Regions from separate parts of the Marinobacter sp. JSM 1782161 genome, predicted to be linked through region 3. Evidence: predicted binding sites of a transcription regulator. Region 3 holds the regulator's gene; each other region holds the start of a gene.
What was found. Region 3 encodes FliA, which starts transcription of late flagellar genes. Its sites were predicted from a motif close to CTAAAGTTTNNNNNNNNNNNGCCGNTAA; they were not measured.
Positions count from the first base shown of each region.

Region 1: a site for FliA is predicted at 3,121-3,148, ahead of GQB00_RS00885 (flagellin). Genes of this name have one in related genera too.
Region 2: a site for FliA is predicted at 3,989-4,016, ahead of GQB00_RS02830 (methyl-accepting chemotaxis protein). Genes of this name have one in related genera too.

Region 1 covers NZ_WSSA01000002.1:197,512-203,113, forward strand. The annotation lists gene GQB00_RS00880 (tetratricopeptide repeat protein) at 1-1,342, opposite strand, end outside; gene GQB00_RS00885 (flagellin) at 1,564-3,075, opposite strand; gene GQB00_RS00890 (flagellin) at 3,615-5,054, shown strand; gene GQB00_RS00895 (flagellar protein FlaG) at 5,127-5,558, shown strand.
Region 2 covers NZ_WSSA01000002.1:633,424-639,025, reverse strand. The annotation lists gene GQB00_RS02840 (bifunctional GNAT family N-acetyltransferase/carbon-nitrogen hydrolase family protein) at 244-1,770, opposite strand; gene GQB00_RS02835 (methyl-accepting chemotaxis protein) at 2,006-3,895, shown strand; gene GQB00_RS02830 (methyl-accepting chemotaxis protein) at 4,128-5,602, shown strand, end outside.
Region 3 covers NZ_WSSA01000003.1:72,890-78,491, forward strand. The annotation lists gene GQB00_RS13045 (chemotaxis protein CheA) at 1-1,886, opposite strand, end outside; gene GQB00_RS13050 (protein phosphatase CheZ) at 1,900-2,691, opposite strand; gene cheY (chemotaxis response regulator CheY) at 2,709-3,095, opposite strand; gene GQB00_RS13060 (RNA polymerase sigma factor FliA) at 3,268-4,008, opposite strand; gene GQB00_RS13065 (MinD/ParA family protein) at 4,076-4,888, opposite strand; gene flhF (flagellar biosynthesis protein FlhF) at 4,997-5,602, opposite strand, start outside.

The DNA of each region.
Region 1 (5,602 bases), on a different contig from region 3:
GCGCCAGCTCCAGGGCTCGCTGGCCGGAATCCGCACCGCATACCATCAGACGCAGGGTGTCCGGCAGGTTGTCGGTATCCAGGCGCAGGCGCGAGCGCATGATGGCCTTGAGGCTGGTTTGGGGATGTTGACTCAACGTCTGCCAGTGCGGCCAGGCCTGGGGCACATCTTCTGGCGCCAGCGCCAGCTCATCCTGCTTTTCCTCAAAACCCTGTTTGATGGCTTCCTCGGTGGCGCGGTGATAGTAGCTGGCTGCCAACAGCGGTTGCAGGCCTGTCGGCCACTCGGTCAGTCCCCAGCGGCCCAGTTGCGTTGCGAACGGCTGGTGGAACAGGGCGCCATAAAGAGCGCTGATCATCAGGGAACCGGCAATGGCCTCCATGCTTTCGCCCAACGCGAATTGCGCGCAGACGCTGCTGTTGATGGCGTCGATCACCCGAGCCTCGTTGTCGCCGGCGGGCAGGGCGTAGCCGGTGCGGTCCGCGTAGAGGGCAATGCCGATGGCCAGCCGGTGCAGCCCGTCCCGCAGGGTGGCGGTGGTCGCCACTTCGCTCAGGATGGCGTTACGCAGCAGCGTCACGAAGGATTCCACGGCCGGGTCCGGCATCAGGGTCTTTTCCAGGGCCAGCAGCAGGAGCTCGTCGTCAGCCGCGGCTTCAAGCAGCACCCGGGCATCGGGGTTGTCCAGGTCGTACTGGTGGCGCAGGATCGCCGCCACGAAGCGTCCCAGGTCCTGGTGCGGAATGTCGTCGCGCGAGAGCAGGGTGATGGCGTCGTAGGCCAGTTCCTGGTCCGCCTGATCAACGCTGAGCTGGGCGGCACAGGCCACCATGCCGCTGTAGATCGACGGCCATTCCAGGTTGAGCTGCAGCAGTTTGCGGTAGTGCAGGTAGGCGACATCGAACTGACCGAGTTGGCGCTTGGCGTGGGCCATACCGCAGAAAGCCGAGGCCGACTGGCGATCCCGGTTCAGCGCTTCCTGGAAATACTGCTCGGCCAGGGCCGGGCGTTCCGAGGCCAGCGCCCAGTAACCCAGGTTGGTGTATTGCTGGGGCTGATCCGGGTCGATGGACAGGCTGCGCTCAAACAGCGCCTGGGCGGTGTCCAGGTTGCCGTCGTCCATTTCCAGACGGCCCAGCAGTCCCCAGGCTGCCGCGTTGTCGTGGGTCCGCTCCATTACCTGAGCCAGATAGTGGCGGCTGTCCTCACGAGCTTCCAGCCGGGCCGCATAGCTGTTGCCGGGATCGTTCGACTGGTTGTAGGTCGAATTGGCGGCGAGCAACAGGCGCGCAATCGCGACTCTATCGTTCTGACCAACTTGCGGGTGGTGCTGTGCGTGCATGGATCACCTCGTCTGTTCCTTGCCGCCGGCAGGGTGGCACCGGCAATAATCTGCAGCTTTGGGCCGGGAATGGGCCTTTGGGAGAGGTAGAGCGAAAGGCGTGCCAGTTTTACGACATGGTCGGTGTCGGCAGGCGGAACGTGCGGATTTTCAAAGTTGGTGCAAAAGACGGGCGTAAAAAAGGCCGGCAAGTTGCCGGCCTTTTCGGGTTCCGCTGAGGCTTAGCCCTGCAGCAGCTGCAAGACCTGCTGCGGCTGGGCGTTGGCCTGGGACAGGACCGAAAGACCCGCCTGTTGCAGCACCTGGGTCCGCGCCAGTTCCGCGGTTTCCGCCGCGAAATCCGCATCGCGAATACGGGAGCGGGCGGCTGACAGGTTCTCGGACGTGGTGCTCAGGTTGGAGATGGTGGAATCCAGCCGGTTCTGGGCGGCACCCAGGTCGGCGCGGATGCCACTGATTTTCTCCAGGGCGGCGTCGATCACGGCAATGGCGCTGTTGGCGCCTTCCACGGTGCTGATGTCGATGCTGGAGACATCCTCTGTGGTGGAACCGACGGCGGTGCCACCGGCCTCATCCAAAATGCTGCCGGCGGTGTCGTCAATACTGGATGATACGGCAAAGCTCGAAGACGAGCCGAAAGTGATTTCGCCTGAAGCACGCGCGCTATCGGCGGTGTCGTCTGACCCATCAAGAGTGATGGCGTCTCCGTCCACTTCAGCGCCACCGCGGAAGCTGGCGGTAGGTGTTGTGGCGTTGGTTGTGAAATCCTCAACCAGGATGTCTTTACCTTCCGCTTGCACAAGCGTCAGTCGGCCATCCTCCACTTCAGCGGTAATACCTGTGGTACCTGACGCGGAGTTGATCTCGCGCGCCAAGGGACGCAGATCGTCGACGTCGTCAATCTGGGCGGAGATCGTCGATTTTTCGCCTCCACTCGATATCGTCATGGAAACAGTGCCTGTACCGCCAAGGCCGAATAAGTCAGCCGTGGTTCGGGCTTGTGCTTCGACCCCCGTGGCATCCACCTGTTGGTTGATCGCCGCAGCGATGTCTTCGGCGGTATCGCCGCTCTCAACATCCACAGTGGCCTCACCCAGTGAGCTGGAGACGGTCAGCGTCTGAGCAGCAATGGTGTTTGCCGCTGACGCATCGCCAGCCGCTGCGGCGTAAACAGATCCACTGCCTTGTCCGGCAGTGGTGTTTGAGGCGCTCACACTGTTGTTGGCCAGATCCGTGGTTCGTGCGCCTTGAATAGAGACGGCAATGGTCTGGTTCTCGTTGGCGCCGGCCTGGAACTGCTGGGCCTGGAAAGAGCCGTCGAGCAGCTTGAGGCCGTTGAATTCGGTGGTGGTAGCCACCCGCTCCAGCTCCTGCTTGAGCTGGTTGACCTCGGATTGCAGGGCCCGGCGGTCGGAGGCGGAGTTGGTGGCGTTGGCGGACTGGACCGACAGTTCGCGAATCCGTTGCAGGATATCGCCGGATTGTCCCAGCGCGCCTTCGGCAGTCTGTGCCAGGGAGATGCCGTCGTTGGCGTTCCGAATCGCCTGGTTCAGACCATCGATCTGGGAGGTGAATCGCTCCGAGATGGCCAGGCCGGCGGCGTCGTCTTTGGCCGAGTTGATGCGCAGGCCGGAGGACAGACGCTGCATCGCGGTGTCCGAGTCCCGTTGGGTCGTGTTCAGGTTGCGCTGCGCATTCAGCGACGCAAGGTTCGTATTAATGATCTGAGGCATGCTGTTTCTCCTTGCCAGGAAAAGCCGGAACCCAAGTGCCCGATCAAAAGGACGCCCTACCGGCAAACGTTCGTTAAAATGCAAGCGTTGCCGTGCCAGAAGCGAAGTGTGTGCCAGTTTCTTTTTTTTATTTATAAGTCACTGATAATGATTGTAAAAAATAATTTGTCGCGAGACGGGTCGGCTTGCGGGCGCCGATATTTTGACTGACCGGCAGGAAGGGAATTGCCGCTTTTTCAACCGAGTGTGGGGAAGTCACGAGCGGCAGACGCACTCGATGGGAGTGCCGGGTCTTGCACCCGCTTTAGGCGTTGAGGCGATATGAGGAAGGATTTTTTATCGACCTATCTTTATGAAAAGTAAAATAAAACTGAAAGCGTGATAGTGATTTACATTAGTTAACAAGAAAATCCGAAATTCTTTCTAAAGGATTCTTAACCCTCGCCGCTAAGCATTACAGCAGGGCGGCGCACCCAACTGATGAAAACGGGCGCCAGACCTCTTTCCAGTCAAAACTGACGGTTTCAAGGAGAAGCATCATGGCTCTCGGTATCAACACTAACGTTGCGTCCTTAAGCGCTCAGAACAACCTGAACAAGTCCCAGTCTCTCTCGGACCAGGCTCTTGAGCGTCTGTCCTCCGGTCTGCGCATCAACTCGGCTAAAGACGATGCGGCTGGTCTGGCGATTTCCTCTCGTTTCGATTCACAGATCCGCGGCCTGAACGTTGCCCAGCGCAACGCCAACGACGGTATCTCCCTGGCACAGACCGCTGAAGGCGCGCTGGGGCAGGCCGGTGACCTGCTGCAGCGGATTCGTGAGCTGTCGGTCCAGTCGGCCAACGACACCAATTCCTCTTCTGACCGGAAGTCGCTGCAGGCCGAAGTAAGCCAGTTGCAGGCGGAACTGAACCGCGTCGCCGACACCACCAACTTCAACGGCCAGACCCTGTTGAACGGCGACTTTACTAACGCCCAGTTCCAGGTCGGCGCCAATGCCAACCAGACTATCAATGTCACCATGGGCAGCGCGCGTGGAACGGATATTGGCAACTATACCTTTGGTGCAAGCGGTACCGCGCTTGGTCAAGCGGCTGCATCTAACGCTGTTGCCGGAAGTGAGGCGATAGAGGTTTCTGGTAATGGTGCCAGCGGCACCTACACGACAGTGGCCGGAGATTCAGCGCAGGACATTGCTGCGGGTATTAACGCTTTCAGTGCCGATACTGGTGTAACAGCGAGTGCAAGAACTGAGGCAACTCTGAGCGGTATTGCTGACGGTACAGTTAGCTTTGATTTGGCCGGTGAGAACGATGGAACTGGGGAAGAGGTCTCGATTTCCGCGACCGTTACTGGCGGCGACTATTCCTCACTTGCAGATGCGATCAATGATAACTCCGCGGTAACCGGTATTACGGCTCAGGTTGTTACGGAATCCGGTACTGAGCAACTGAAGCTGACTAGCGAGAGTGGTGCTGACATCAGTATCTCGAGCTACGCAAACACCGGAACGGCCGCAGCCACCATGGCTGGTAGTGAAGGTGGTAGTGTCGATTTCAGCTCTGCGACCGCAGGTACTGTGACGGGCACTGTTGACCTTTCCTCTAGTAGCGCTTTCAGTGTTTCTGGCGGAACAACAGCAATCGCTGACGGGGGTGGTACGTTGAGCTCCGTAGCTGAAATTGACATCACGACCACTGATGGCGCGAACGCCGCTATCGAAACGATCGATGCCGCGCTGTCCTCGATTAACAGCCAGCGTGCGGACCTCGGTGCGATCCAGAACCGCTTCGAGTCCACCATCGAAGCGATCGCGACCACCTCTGAGAACCTGTCCGCTGCCCAGGGCCGGATCCTGGACGCCGACTTCGCATCCGAAACCGCGAAGCTGTCCAAGTCCCAGGTTCTGCAGCAGGCCGGTATCTCGGTCCTGGCTCAGGCCAATGCCCGTCCGCAGCAGGTTCTGTCCCTCCTGCAGTAACAGGGATAGCACGGTAAAAGCCGGCCCTTTCGGGGGCCGGCTTTCCGCCGTATCAGGATAGTGGGGTGAGCTATGACTGACGTAAACCTGAATGGCCCGGATTTGAAGCTGGTTCGCTCCAGTGATCAGCCTCCGGCTCGGGCGTCTGCGTCACCTCAGGCTGAAGGAAACACGCCTTCCGCTCGAGCCCAGGCGGCTTCCGATTCCAGGGTGGTGGCACTGCGACAGGCTTCTGACCAGTCCCGTGTGCAGCGTCTTGAGAATCAGCAGGAAGCCCAGAAAGAATCTCTGGATAAGGCGGTCTCCCAACTCAACGACTTCGTGCAGACGGTTCAGCGCGACCTCCAGTTTGAGGTCGACAACGACTCCGGCAAGACAATCGTGAGGGTGGTGGACCAGCAGACCGATGAGGTCATTCGGCAGATTCCGGACGACGTGGCTTTGAGGTTGGCCGAAAACTTGCAGCAGGACGAACCGCTGACGCTATTCAATATCGAAGTGTAGGGTCTTGCCGGTGTCATGCCGGGCCCAAATAGCGGTATTTCAGC
Region 2 (5,602 bases), on a different contig from region 3:
TCGTTCGCCGGGCGGTCAGCACGTCTTCAGTCCGAAAGGCGTTGATCTGTCAATATTGCTCAAACTCTAGTCAGGCTTGCCCAATACCGCAATCCAGTCCCTTCGGAACAATAAGCGTTTTGAATCACCGTTCAAGTCTAACGGGTGTCGATCCAGGCCAAAAGTAGACCCAGAGTAACCATTTGTGACGTTTTGTGCCACGCCAGGCGAATGATCCTTCGCCCTGGCGTGGCAACGGTGCTGCTAATCGTCGTTCATACCCACGCTGTACATGTCGGTACGGCGGTCTTTCAGGTTGGTGACGGAGCCTTCGTTGCGGACCAGCTTGAGCTTTTCGAGGTCCATGTCCGAGAACATGATCATCTCGGTGTTGGGCGTGGTCTCCGCCATCACCGCATCGTGCGGGAAGGCAAAGTCCGACGGCGAGAACACGGACGACTGGGCGTACTGGACGTCCAGGTTCTCGACCTTGGGCAGGTTGCCGACGCTGCCGGTGATCACCACGTAGCACTCGTTCTCGATCGCACGGGCCTGGCCACAGTGGCGGACGCGCAGGTAGCCGTTCTTGGTGTCGGTCCAGAAGGGCACGCAGATGATGTCCACGTCCTGACTGGCGGCGATCCGCCCCAGCTCCGGGAACTCGATGTCGTAGCAGATCATGATGGCCACGCGCCCGGCGTCGGTATCGAACACCTGGAACTGGTTGCCGCCTTCGATGACCCAGTCGCGACGCTCGTGGGGCGTGATGTGGATCTTGCGCTGCTCGTCGACGCGCCCGTCCCGGTGGCACAGGTAGGACACGTTATAGAGACGGTCATTATCGAGCAGCGGCATGGAGCCGGTGATGATGTTGATGTTGTAGCTGACCGCCATCTCCGACATCTGGTCACGGAACTGTTCGGTGAATCCGGCCAGGAAACGAATCGCGCGGGTCTGGTCCAACTGATCGGTCAGGCCCATCAGCGGCGCGTTGAAGAATTCCGGGAACAGGGCGAAGTCACTCTTGTAGTCGGACAGCGCGTCGACAAAGTACTCCACCTGCTTGAGCACTTCCTCCACGGAGGTGAACTCCCGCATCTGCCATTGCACGGCACCCATCCGCACCTGGGTCTTGCGCGTCTGCAGCACCGGCTGCGGCGGTGTGAACAGGATGTTGTTCCACTCGAGGAGTGTGGCATAACCCATTGATTTCTCGTCCTCCGGCAGATACTTGTGCATCAACCGGGTGACCTGGAAATCGTTTGACAGCTGGAAGGTAAGGATCGGATCGTAGATCTCCTTGCGGTCCACGCGCTCGATGTATTCGGCCGGCGTGAACTGGTCGGAGAATTTGTGGTAATTGGGGATGCGCCCGCCAGCGAGGATCGCGCGGAAGTTGCGCGACCGGCACAGTTCCTTGCGCGCTTCGTAGAGCCGGCGACCGAGCCGGTAGCCGCGATAGTCCGGGTGGATAAACACGTCGAGACCGTAGAGCGCATCGCCCTTGGCGTTATGGCGGATGCGTTCGTTCTTGAGGATCAGGTCGTCGTAGGTATGCGGGTTACTGAAGCGCTCGTAGTTGACGCACACGGTCAGGGCCACGGCGATCAACTCGCCACTGTCCTCGATGCAGATCTGGCCGTCCGGGAACTGTTCCACCAGCCCCTGGATCGTGTCCTCCGGCCAGGCCCCGCCGATGTCGTCGTAGATCAGATCCATCAGCCCCTTGAGCTGCGGATAGTCGTCTGGTGTCAGATTGCGAAGATTGAGGTGCAGTTCTTCGTGGGCCATTCAGGCGTCTCCCGGGCAGGTTGGAGGCTGTTGCAGAGCGTTACAAAAAAGGCTGTTCAATAAGGGTTTAGCATAACAGATCCCAAGATGACCTTGCGGTAACATTCGCGCATCCATCACAGGGATGCTCGTCGTTCCCGGCCTGTCGCCGGAGTTGCCGCGGTCACCGCCGGCGGTTTCACGCCAGCATCCAACCCCCTTGATGCCAACCCCTGATGCTTGAGGAACGCTCCCCATGAGCAGTATGTCATTCGGCCAGAAGTTGCTGACCGCCGTGGCCATTCTTCTGATTATCGTTGTCAGCCTGTACGCGTTGACCGGCGACCGTCGTCTGGTCACCACAACCGAAACCTACGTAGAAGCCATGGTTGAGGATTCCGTCAACCAGAGCACCGCCAGCATTGCCGAATGGCTCAATGCCAAGATGGACATGACCGAGTCCACCGCCGCGGCCCTGGCGAAAGTGGACTCCAGGGCCCAGGCCCGCGTGCTCCTGCAGGCGGCCACGCGCGGTGGCGGCTTCAACGATGTCTACATCGGCCGCGCCGACGGCTTCATGATGATGCCCACCGAAGCCCGGGACGCCACACTGCCGGCTGACTTCGACCCACGCACGCGCCCCTGGTACAAGCTGGCCCGCCAGAAGGGCAGCGGCACCTTCACCGAGCCGTTCGTCAACGTCACCGACGGCGGCATCATCCTGTCCGCCGCGGCGCCGGTGAAATCCGGCACCTTCGAAGGCGTGGTCGGGGCCGACATCACCCTGAAGACGATCGATCAGTTGCTGTCGTCCGTGACTCTGGCGAACACCGGCTACACCACGCTGATCAACCGTCAGGGCACCATTCTTTACCACCCGGACGCTGAGCTGGTGGGCAAGAACATCAAGAGCCTGCTGGGCAAAGCGCCAGAGCTGGATGGTGAGTCCCGGAGCTACACCATCGACGGAGAAGACTGGCGGGTAAGCTTCAACCACATCGACGATGCGCGGGCGGTCGACTGGTACCTGGGTACTGTCGCCAACGAAAACCTGATCATGGCACCGGTTCACGATGCGCGGGTCACCGGTTCGATCATTGCCGTTGTGGGCATTCTGCTGACCCTGGTGGTGCTGCACTTCATGCTGCGTAGCCTGATGGCGCCGGTACGCAACCTGCAGGGTGCCATGCAGGATATCGCCAGCGGCGAAGCGGACCTGACCAAGCGCCTGGAAATCAGCAGTCGCGACGAGTTCGGCCAGACCGCCGAGAACTTCAACGCGTTTGTCAGCAACGTACAGGCGGTCGTAAGGGACGTGCAGCGTGGCGCTATCGAACTGCGCGACGCGGTCGGCTCCCTCAAGCAGACCGCCAGCGCCAGCCGTGGCAGCGTCGAGAATCAGCAGGGCGAAATCGATATGGTGGCCACCGCCATCAACGAGATGTCCGCCGCCGCCAACGAGATCGCCCAGTCGGCCCAGCAGACGGCGGATGCCGCCAACACCGCCGACACTGATGCCCAGGAAACCCGCCAGACAGTGACCGCGTCCCGCGATGCCGTCGAGCGCCTGGCGTCCGAGATCGGTTCTGCGTCTGAAGTCATCGAGCGCCTGGGCCAGGACGTCACCCAGATCAACACCATCCTGGAGGTCATCCAGGATGTGGCGGAACAGACCAACCTGCTGGCCCTGAATGCCGCCATCGAGGCGGCCCGGGCGGGCGAAGCCGGTCGTGGCTTCGCGGTGGTGGCCGATGAAGTCCGCAGCCTGGCCCGTCGCACCCACGACAGCACCGAAGAGATCAACAGCATGATCGAACGGCTGCAAAAGGGCGCCGACGATGCCGTGAAGGTGATGCAGGATTCCCGCGCCATCTCCAATGTCTCCATGGAAAAAGCCCAGGACGCCATGGACGCCCTGAACCGTATTGCCGAGGCGATCACCTCGATCAGCAACATGACCACCCAGATCGCCACGGCGTCGGAAGAGCAGACGTCCGTCACCGAGGAACTCAACGCGTCCATCACGCGCATTTCCGAGCAAGGTCAGGAGGCCGCCCGCGCCGCCAGCGACAACGACCACTACAGCGGCAAGATCGACGAAATCGGCAGCCACCTGCACGACAACGTCGACCGCTTTATCGTCTGAGGTTTCCCTTCCAACTCCTTGTCCGGCCGATATTTTCTTTCGGCCGGACGCTTCCTTTCCCGCAAGCGTTACATTCTGTCACTACTGTGATCGCTAAAGTTCTCATCCATTCGGCCGATCTTAACGGGTAACACCTATAACACCTGTTGCAGGCTGGGCCGTCCTATAACTCCCGATAAAGAACAAACGACGGCGTGCGACCCACTCGATAGTCCATGGGAGAACCCCGTTCATGCGCAGTATGTCATTCGGGCAAAAGCTGTTAGCCGCCGTCGCGGTCCTTTTCATCCTGGTGATCAGTGTTTACGCCGTCATGGGCGACCGGCGTCTGATCGGTACCACGGAAACCTACGTTGATGCCCTGGTCGACGACTCGGTGGCTCAGAGCACGGCCAGCATCGCGGAGTGGCTGAACAGCCGTCTGGATATCACCGAGGGTGCGGCCCGCGGCCTGGCTCCCATGAGTCAGGAAAACCAGGCGCGTGCGGTCTTGCAGGCGGCCACGCAGGGCGGCGGGTTCGAGAACGTCTACGTGGGTCGGGCGGACGGTTACATGCTGATGCCCACCGCCAAGGCGCAGGCGACGCTGCCCGACGACTACGATCCCCGCGTCCGCCCCTGGTACAAGCTGGCCAATTCCACCGGCGGGCGGGCCACGTTCACCGAGCCGTACCAGGACGCCAGCAGCGGTAACCTCATCATTTCCACTGTGGCGCCAGTGACATCGGGCACCTATCAGGGCGTGGTCGGCGGTGACATCACCCTGGCCACCATTGACCGCCTGCTGTCCACGCTAACCCTGGCCGATACCGGCTATGCCACCCTGATCACGCGGGAGGGCAAGATTCTTTACCATCCGGATCGCGAGCTGGTCGGCAAGAACATCGAGGAACTGATCGGCGATCGGCCCCAACTCGACGGGTCCACCCACCACTACGAATTCAATGACGCGGAATGGCGCACCAGTTTCCACGCCATCGACGACGCCCGCGGCGTGGAGTGGTACCTGGGCACCCTGGCCAACGAAGACAAGATCATGGCGCCGGTGCAGGAAGCGCGCATCGCCGGCTCCATCGTCGCGGTGATCGGCATCATCGTGACGCTGATCCTGCTTAATGTGGCAGTGCGCCTGCTGATGAAGCCGGTGCGCAATCTGCGTGATGCCATGCAGGACATCGCCAGCGGGGAGGCGGACCTGACCCGTCGGCTGGAGGTGAGCAGCCAGGACGAGTTCGGCCAGACCGCCGAGAACTTCAACGCCTTTATCAGCAACGTTCAGGACGTCGTCCGGGACGTGCAACGTGGCGCGATCGAACTGCGCGATGCCGTGGGGTCACTGAAGCAGACCGCCGGCGCCAGCCGCTCGAGCGTGGAAGGTCAGCAGACGGAAATCGACATGGTGGCCACGGCCATCAACGAGATGTCCGCCGCAGCCAACGAAATCGCTCAGAACGCGCAACAGACCGCCGACGCCTCGACCACCGCCGACCAGGACGCCCAGGCGACCCAGGAAACCGTCAAGGCCTCCCGCGATGCGGTGGAACGCCTGGCCACGGAAATCGGTTCCGCGGCCGAAGCGGTGGAGAGCCTGGGCCAGGACGTTACCCAGATCAACACGATCCTGGAAGTGATTCAGGACGTGGCCGAGCAGACCAACCTGCTGGCGCTCAACGCGGCCATTGAGGCGGCCAGGGCGGGCGAGGCCGG
Region 3 (5,602 bases):
CGCACCACGATGCATTCGCGGCCATCGACGATGTTTTTCTTGGTCAGATCCAGGTGGAAGATCTCCACCACGTTGACCAGTGGCAAGGCGAACGACTGATCTCCCAGCATGATCATCAGCGTGGGCATGATGGCCAGGGTCAGCGGCACCTTGATAATGATCCGCGACCCCTTACCCAGCTCCGACTCGATACCGATGGTGCCGTTGAGCTGGCTGATCTTGGTCTTGACCACGTCCATCCCGACGCCGCGGCCGGACACGTCGGAAATCTGGTCCTTGGTGGAAAAGCCCGGTGCGAAGATCAGGTTGTAGCATTCGCTGTTGGTCAGACGGTCGGCGGCTTCCTGTTCGTAGATGCCCTTCTCCACCGCTTTCTGGCGCAGCTTGTCGGGATCCATGCCGGCGCCGTCGTCCTCGATCACCAGCAGGATGTGGTCGCCTTCCTGCTCGGCGGACAGGGTCACCTTGCCCTTGCGCGGTTTGCCGGCATTCTCACGCACATCCGGCGCTTCAATGCCGTGGTCGACGGAGTTGCGCACCAGGTGCACCAACGGGTCCGCCAGCGCCTCGACCAGGTTCTTGTCCAGGTCGGTGTCCTCGCCGTGCATTACGAGGTCGATTTCCTTCTTGAGGCTTCGGGCCAGGTCGCGCACCACCCGCGGGAAGCGACCGAAGACTTTCTTGATCGGCTGCATGCGGGTGGCCATCACCGCCGACTGCAGATCCGCCGTGACCACATCCAGGTTGGACACGGCCTTGTGCATCTCGGTGTTCTCGCTCTGGTCGCCCAGGCGTTGCAGGCGGTTCCGCACCAGCACCAGCTCGCCCACCATGTTCATGATGTCGTCCAGGCGCTTGGTATCAACCCGCACCGAGGCCTCGGCCGTCGGCTGGGCGTCGCGCTGGGGTACCGCCGGCGAGGCCGGTGCTTTCTTGTCGTCAGCCGCTGGCTTGTTGTCGCCTGCACCCTGAGTGCTGGCAGCGGCGGGCTTCTGCGCCGGGCCGGTGGCCGGGCCCTTGCCCTTGCCGTGGAGCTCGTCCAGCAGGCTCTCAAACTCGTCGTCGGTGATCTTGTCGTCACCGCCGGCAGCGGCCTCCGGCGCCTTGCCGGCCGGCACGTCGGGGCTGGCACCGGCGGCGCCCTTGAACTGGCCCTTACCGTGCAGCTCGTCGAGCAGATTTTCGAATTCGTCGTCGGAGATCTCGTCGTCGGCGGCCGCGGCGCTTTCGTTGCTCTTGGCGGCATCCGCCGGCGTGCCGCCGTGCTTGCCCTTGCCGTGCAGCTCGTCCAGCAGATTCTCGAATTCGTCGTCGGAGATCTCGTCGTCCTGGTCGGCGTCGCCGGACTCGCTCTTCTCACCCTCCAGGGCGTCGAGCAACTGTTCGAACTCGTCGTCGGTGATGTCGCCCTGGTCGGCGCCACCGGCGGGATCGCTTTCAGTTGGGGCTGGCTGACGGTCCTCCACCGCCGGCTCGGCGGTTTTGGGCGCCGCACCTTCCGGCTCGGCCAGCGCGTCGAGGGCTGCGATCAACGCAGGGTCGGCCGGCGTTGGCTCTTCCCGGTTGCGCACCTGGTCGAACATGGCGTTGACGTTATCCAGCGCTTCGAGCACCACGTCCATCAGATCGGACGTCACCTGGCGCTTGTGGTTGCGCAGGGTGTCGAAGACATTCTCGGCGGAATGGCAGCAGTTGACGAGCGCCTCCAACTGGAGGAAGCCGGCGCCGCCCTTGACGGTATGGAAACCGCGGAAAATGGCATTCAGCAGGTCGCTGTTATCCGGCTGCTGCTCCAGGTCGACCAACTGCTCCGACAGTTTTTCGAGAATTTCTCCAGCCTCGATCAGGAAATCCTGGAGAATCTCTTCGTCAGCATCTAACGCCATGCAATGTCCTCACTTAAAAACCAAGGCTGGACAGGAGGTCATCGACATCATCCTGGCCGGATACGACATCCTCACGCTCGTCGGCGTGCATCTGCGGACCTTCCCCTTTCTCGATCGCCCGGGCCGGTTCTTCGCCCAGTTCATGGACGGTGCCGGTAATCTGGTCAACATGGCTGGCCATGACCACCAGGCTCAGGAGGTGCTCCTCCACTTCCTTGACCAGGGCGGTGACCTTCTGGATGACCTGCCCGGTCAGATCCTGGAAGTCCTGCGCCAGAAGTATTTCCGACAGGTGTGAGTACAGGATTTCCGTGTCGTTCGCGGTCTGGTCGAAGAAACGATCGATGCGGTGGTACAGTTCGCGGAATTCACCGGCACCGATTTCGCGACGACGCAGTTTTTTCCAGTCGTCGCGCAGTGCCAGGGCTTCCTCGCGCATGGCGCTGGCCTTGGGCATGGCCTCCTCGACCAGGTCCATGGTGCGGTTGGCGGCGCTGCCGGTCATTTCCACAACGTAGGCCAGCCGGTCCGAGGCATCGGTCATCTTGGACAGCGCTTCGCGCTGTTCGGCGTTCTGCGGATCGATCTGGAAATTGCGAATCGCTTCGTGGAGGCTGCGCGTCAAACGGCCAACCTCGTGGTACAGGCTCTGGTCCCGCACGTCGTTGAGCTCGTTGATCAGACGCATCGCCGCCGCGTAATCCCCGGCATCCACCTGCGCCTTGAGGTCAGTCGCCTGCTGCTTCAGCTTTTCGGTGACTTCAGGGTCGAGCTTCCCCGCATTGTCGTCTTTTGGATTGCCCATGATTGGCGCTCTGATATTCAGGACTGGATGCGTTCGAAGATCTTCTCAATCTTTTCCTTGAGGACCGCTGCCGTGAACGGTTTCACCACGTAGCCATTGACGCCGGCCTGGGCGGCGGCCACGATCTGGTCGCGCTTGGCTTCGGCTGTGACCATCAGGATGGGCAGGTCCTTAAGCATGTCGTCGGCACGACAGGCCTGCAACAGCTCGAAGCCGGACATGCCCGGCATGTTCCAGTCGGTGACGAGGAAGTCGTACTTGCCGCTCTTGAGCATGGGCAGCGCTGTGTTGCCGTCGTCGGCCTCGTCGGTATTGGTGAAACCGAGGTCGCGCAGCAGGTTCTTGATGATGCGCCGCATCGTGGAGAAATCATCCACGATCAGAATTTTCATGTTCTTGTCCAATGGGACCTCCAATCGTTACAACCCGGGATACCAATCGTGCCGGCCCGCCTCCTTCTGACCGGCCACACCGTGCCGGCGGGATCAAAAGGCACCGCCTATTCTGTCCAGTCCACGGACGCTGTAAAGCACCCGTTACCAAAAACTACAGTTTGTACCGTTCTCTAGTGTCGAATCAGCTCGATTGCCAGTCGCTCAGGCGCGCTTTCAGACGCAGTGCCGCCTGACTGTGGATCTGGCTGACGCGACTCTCGCTGACGCCGATGACCGCGCCGATTTCCTTGAGGTTAAGCTCTTCCTGGTAATACAGACTCAGGACCAGCTTTTCGCGCTCCGGCAGCCCATCGATGGCCTGGGCCAGACTGTGCCGGAAACCGGCTTCGGACAACTCCGCATAGGGGGCGTCAGATACCGCATCTTCATTGTCTATCGGCACCTCGCCGGATTCATTTAGCTCATCGAGACTAAAAAGTCGTCCTCCGCTCGAATCGGCGAGGCAGGCGTGGTATTCGTTGAGCGTCATTTCCAGCTCGGCGGCGACGTCCGCATCCCTGGCTTCCTCGCCGGTACGGGCCTCGACGGCCTTGATGGCCTGCGCGATGCGACGGGTGTTGCGATGGACGGAGCGCGGCACCCAGTCACCCCGGCGGATCTCGTCAACGATCGCGCCACGGATACGGATACCGGCGTAGGTTTCGAAGGAAGCGCCTTTATTGGCTTCGTATTTTTGCGCGGCCTCCAGCAGGCCGATCATGCCGGCCTGCATCAGGTCTTCCAACTGCACAGAGGCGGGCAGCCGCGCCATCATGTGCAGCGCGATCTTCTTCACCAGCGGCGCGTGATCCTCGACCAGTTGCCGGGCCGCACTCCGCTCACTGCTTTGTTGGTAGATTCCAAGGCCTTTTGCCAACGTCATCAATCCGGATTACCCAAACAGCCCGTTTGACCGCCATACCACCTGCCCTGTCGGCCGGCGTACTGCATCAGGCGTCAACCAGACGCTCTACGAAAAATTCCAGGTGCCCCCGCGGCGACGACGGCAATGGCCAGTTGTCGACTTTCTGGGCCAGGGCCTTGATGGCCAGCGACGCCTTGGCGCGGGGATAGGCTTCGAGCACTGCACGCTGACGTTGTACCGCTTTCTTGACCGCTTCGTCGAACGGGACGATGCCCTCATATTGTAGTGCAACATCCAGGAATCTCTCGGTCACCCGGGTCAACTTGCCGAACAGGTGCTTGCCTTCCTGGTCGTTGCGTACCTGGTTGGCCAGGATGCGGAAACGGTTAGTGCCGTAATCACGGTTCATCAGCTTGATCAGGGCGTAGGCGTCAGTGATGGAGGTGGGCTCGTCGCAGACCACCAGCAGCAGCTCCTGGGACGCTCGCAGGAAGCTGACCACGGATTCGGAGATGCCAGCCGCGGTGTCCACGATGAGCACGTCGATCTGGTCCCCCAGTTCACTGAACGCGTTGATCAGTCCGGCGTGTTCCATCGGCGTCAGTTGAGTCATGCGCTGGGTGCCGGAGGACGCCGGAACGATCTTGATGCCGCCCGGCCCGTCCACCAGGACGTCGCGCAGGTCGCACTGACCGTTCAGCACGTCGGACAGGTTGTGCTGGGCGGTGATGCCCAGCAGCACGTCGATGTTGGCCAGTCCCAGATCAGCGTCCAGGACCACCACACGACGCCCCATCTGAGCCAGGGCAATGGCCAGATTGACCGAAACGTTGCTCTTGCCAACGCCACCTTTGCCGCCGGATACGGCGATCACCTGAACCGGGTTTGGTCTACTCATGCCGGGTACAGTCTCTCACGACAGGTTGTGATTCTCTCGGCCGGTTCCGACCGGCTCTGTGTATGGACGGCTCCAGAACGATCGGCGGCTCCGGCAACCTTCCCGTATTCAGGCACCCGCTGCGACCATGGACGTCTCCCGCATCTGGCGCAGGCGTTCCACACCCAGGCGGACCAGCGGTGCGGACTGCGCGGGATGGATGTCTTCGGGAATGCGCTGGCCATCGGTGTAGTAGGCCACCCGAAGTCCGGTTTCCATGGCGAACCCGAGTACCTCGCCGAGCGTCAGGGCTTCATCCAGCTTGGTCATGATACACCCGGCAGGATTCGCCATCTTATAGCAATGCCACGTGGATTTCATGATCCGCGGCTGACTGGTGGCCGACAGCACGAGGTAGGGCTTGACCGGGTGATCGCTCGACGCCAGCTCTTCCAGCTGCTCCTGGTGGCCGCGATCGGCGTGGGTCAGGCCCGCGGTGTCGATCAGTACCAGACGCTTGTCGGACAGGTCGTCCAGAATCCGGTCGAGGGAATGGCTCTCGTCGACCACGCGTACCGGCACATTGAGGATGCGGCCGAAGACGAACAGCTGCTCATGGGCCGCCACCCGGTAGCGGTCGGTGGTGACCAGCGCCAGGGAATCCGGACCATGCTCAAGCACATAGCGCGCCGCCATCTTGCCGATGGTTGTGGTCTTGCCGGAGCCGGTGGGGCC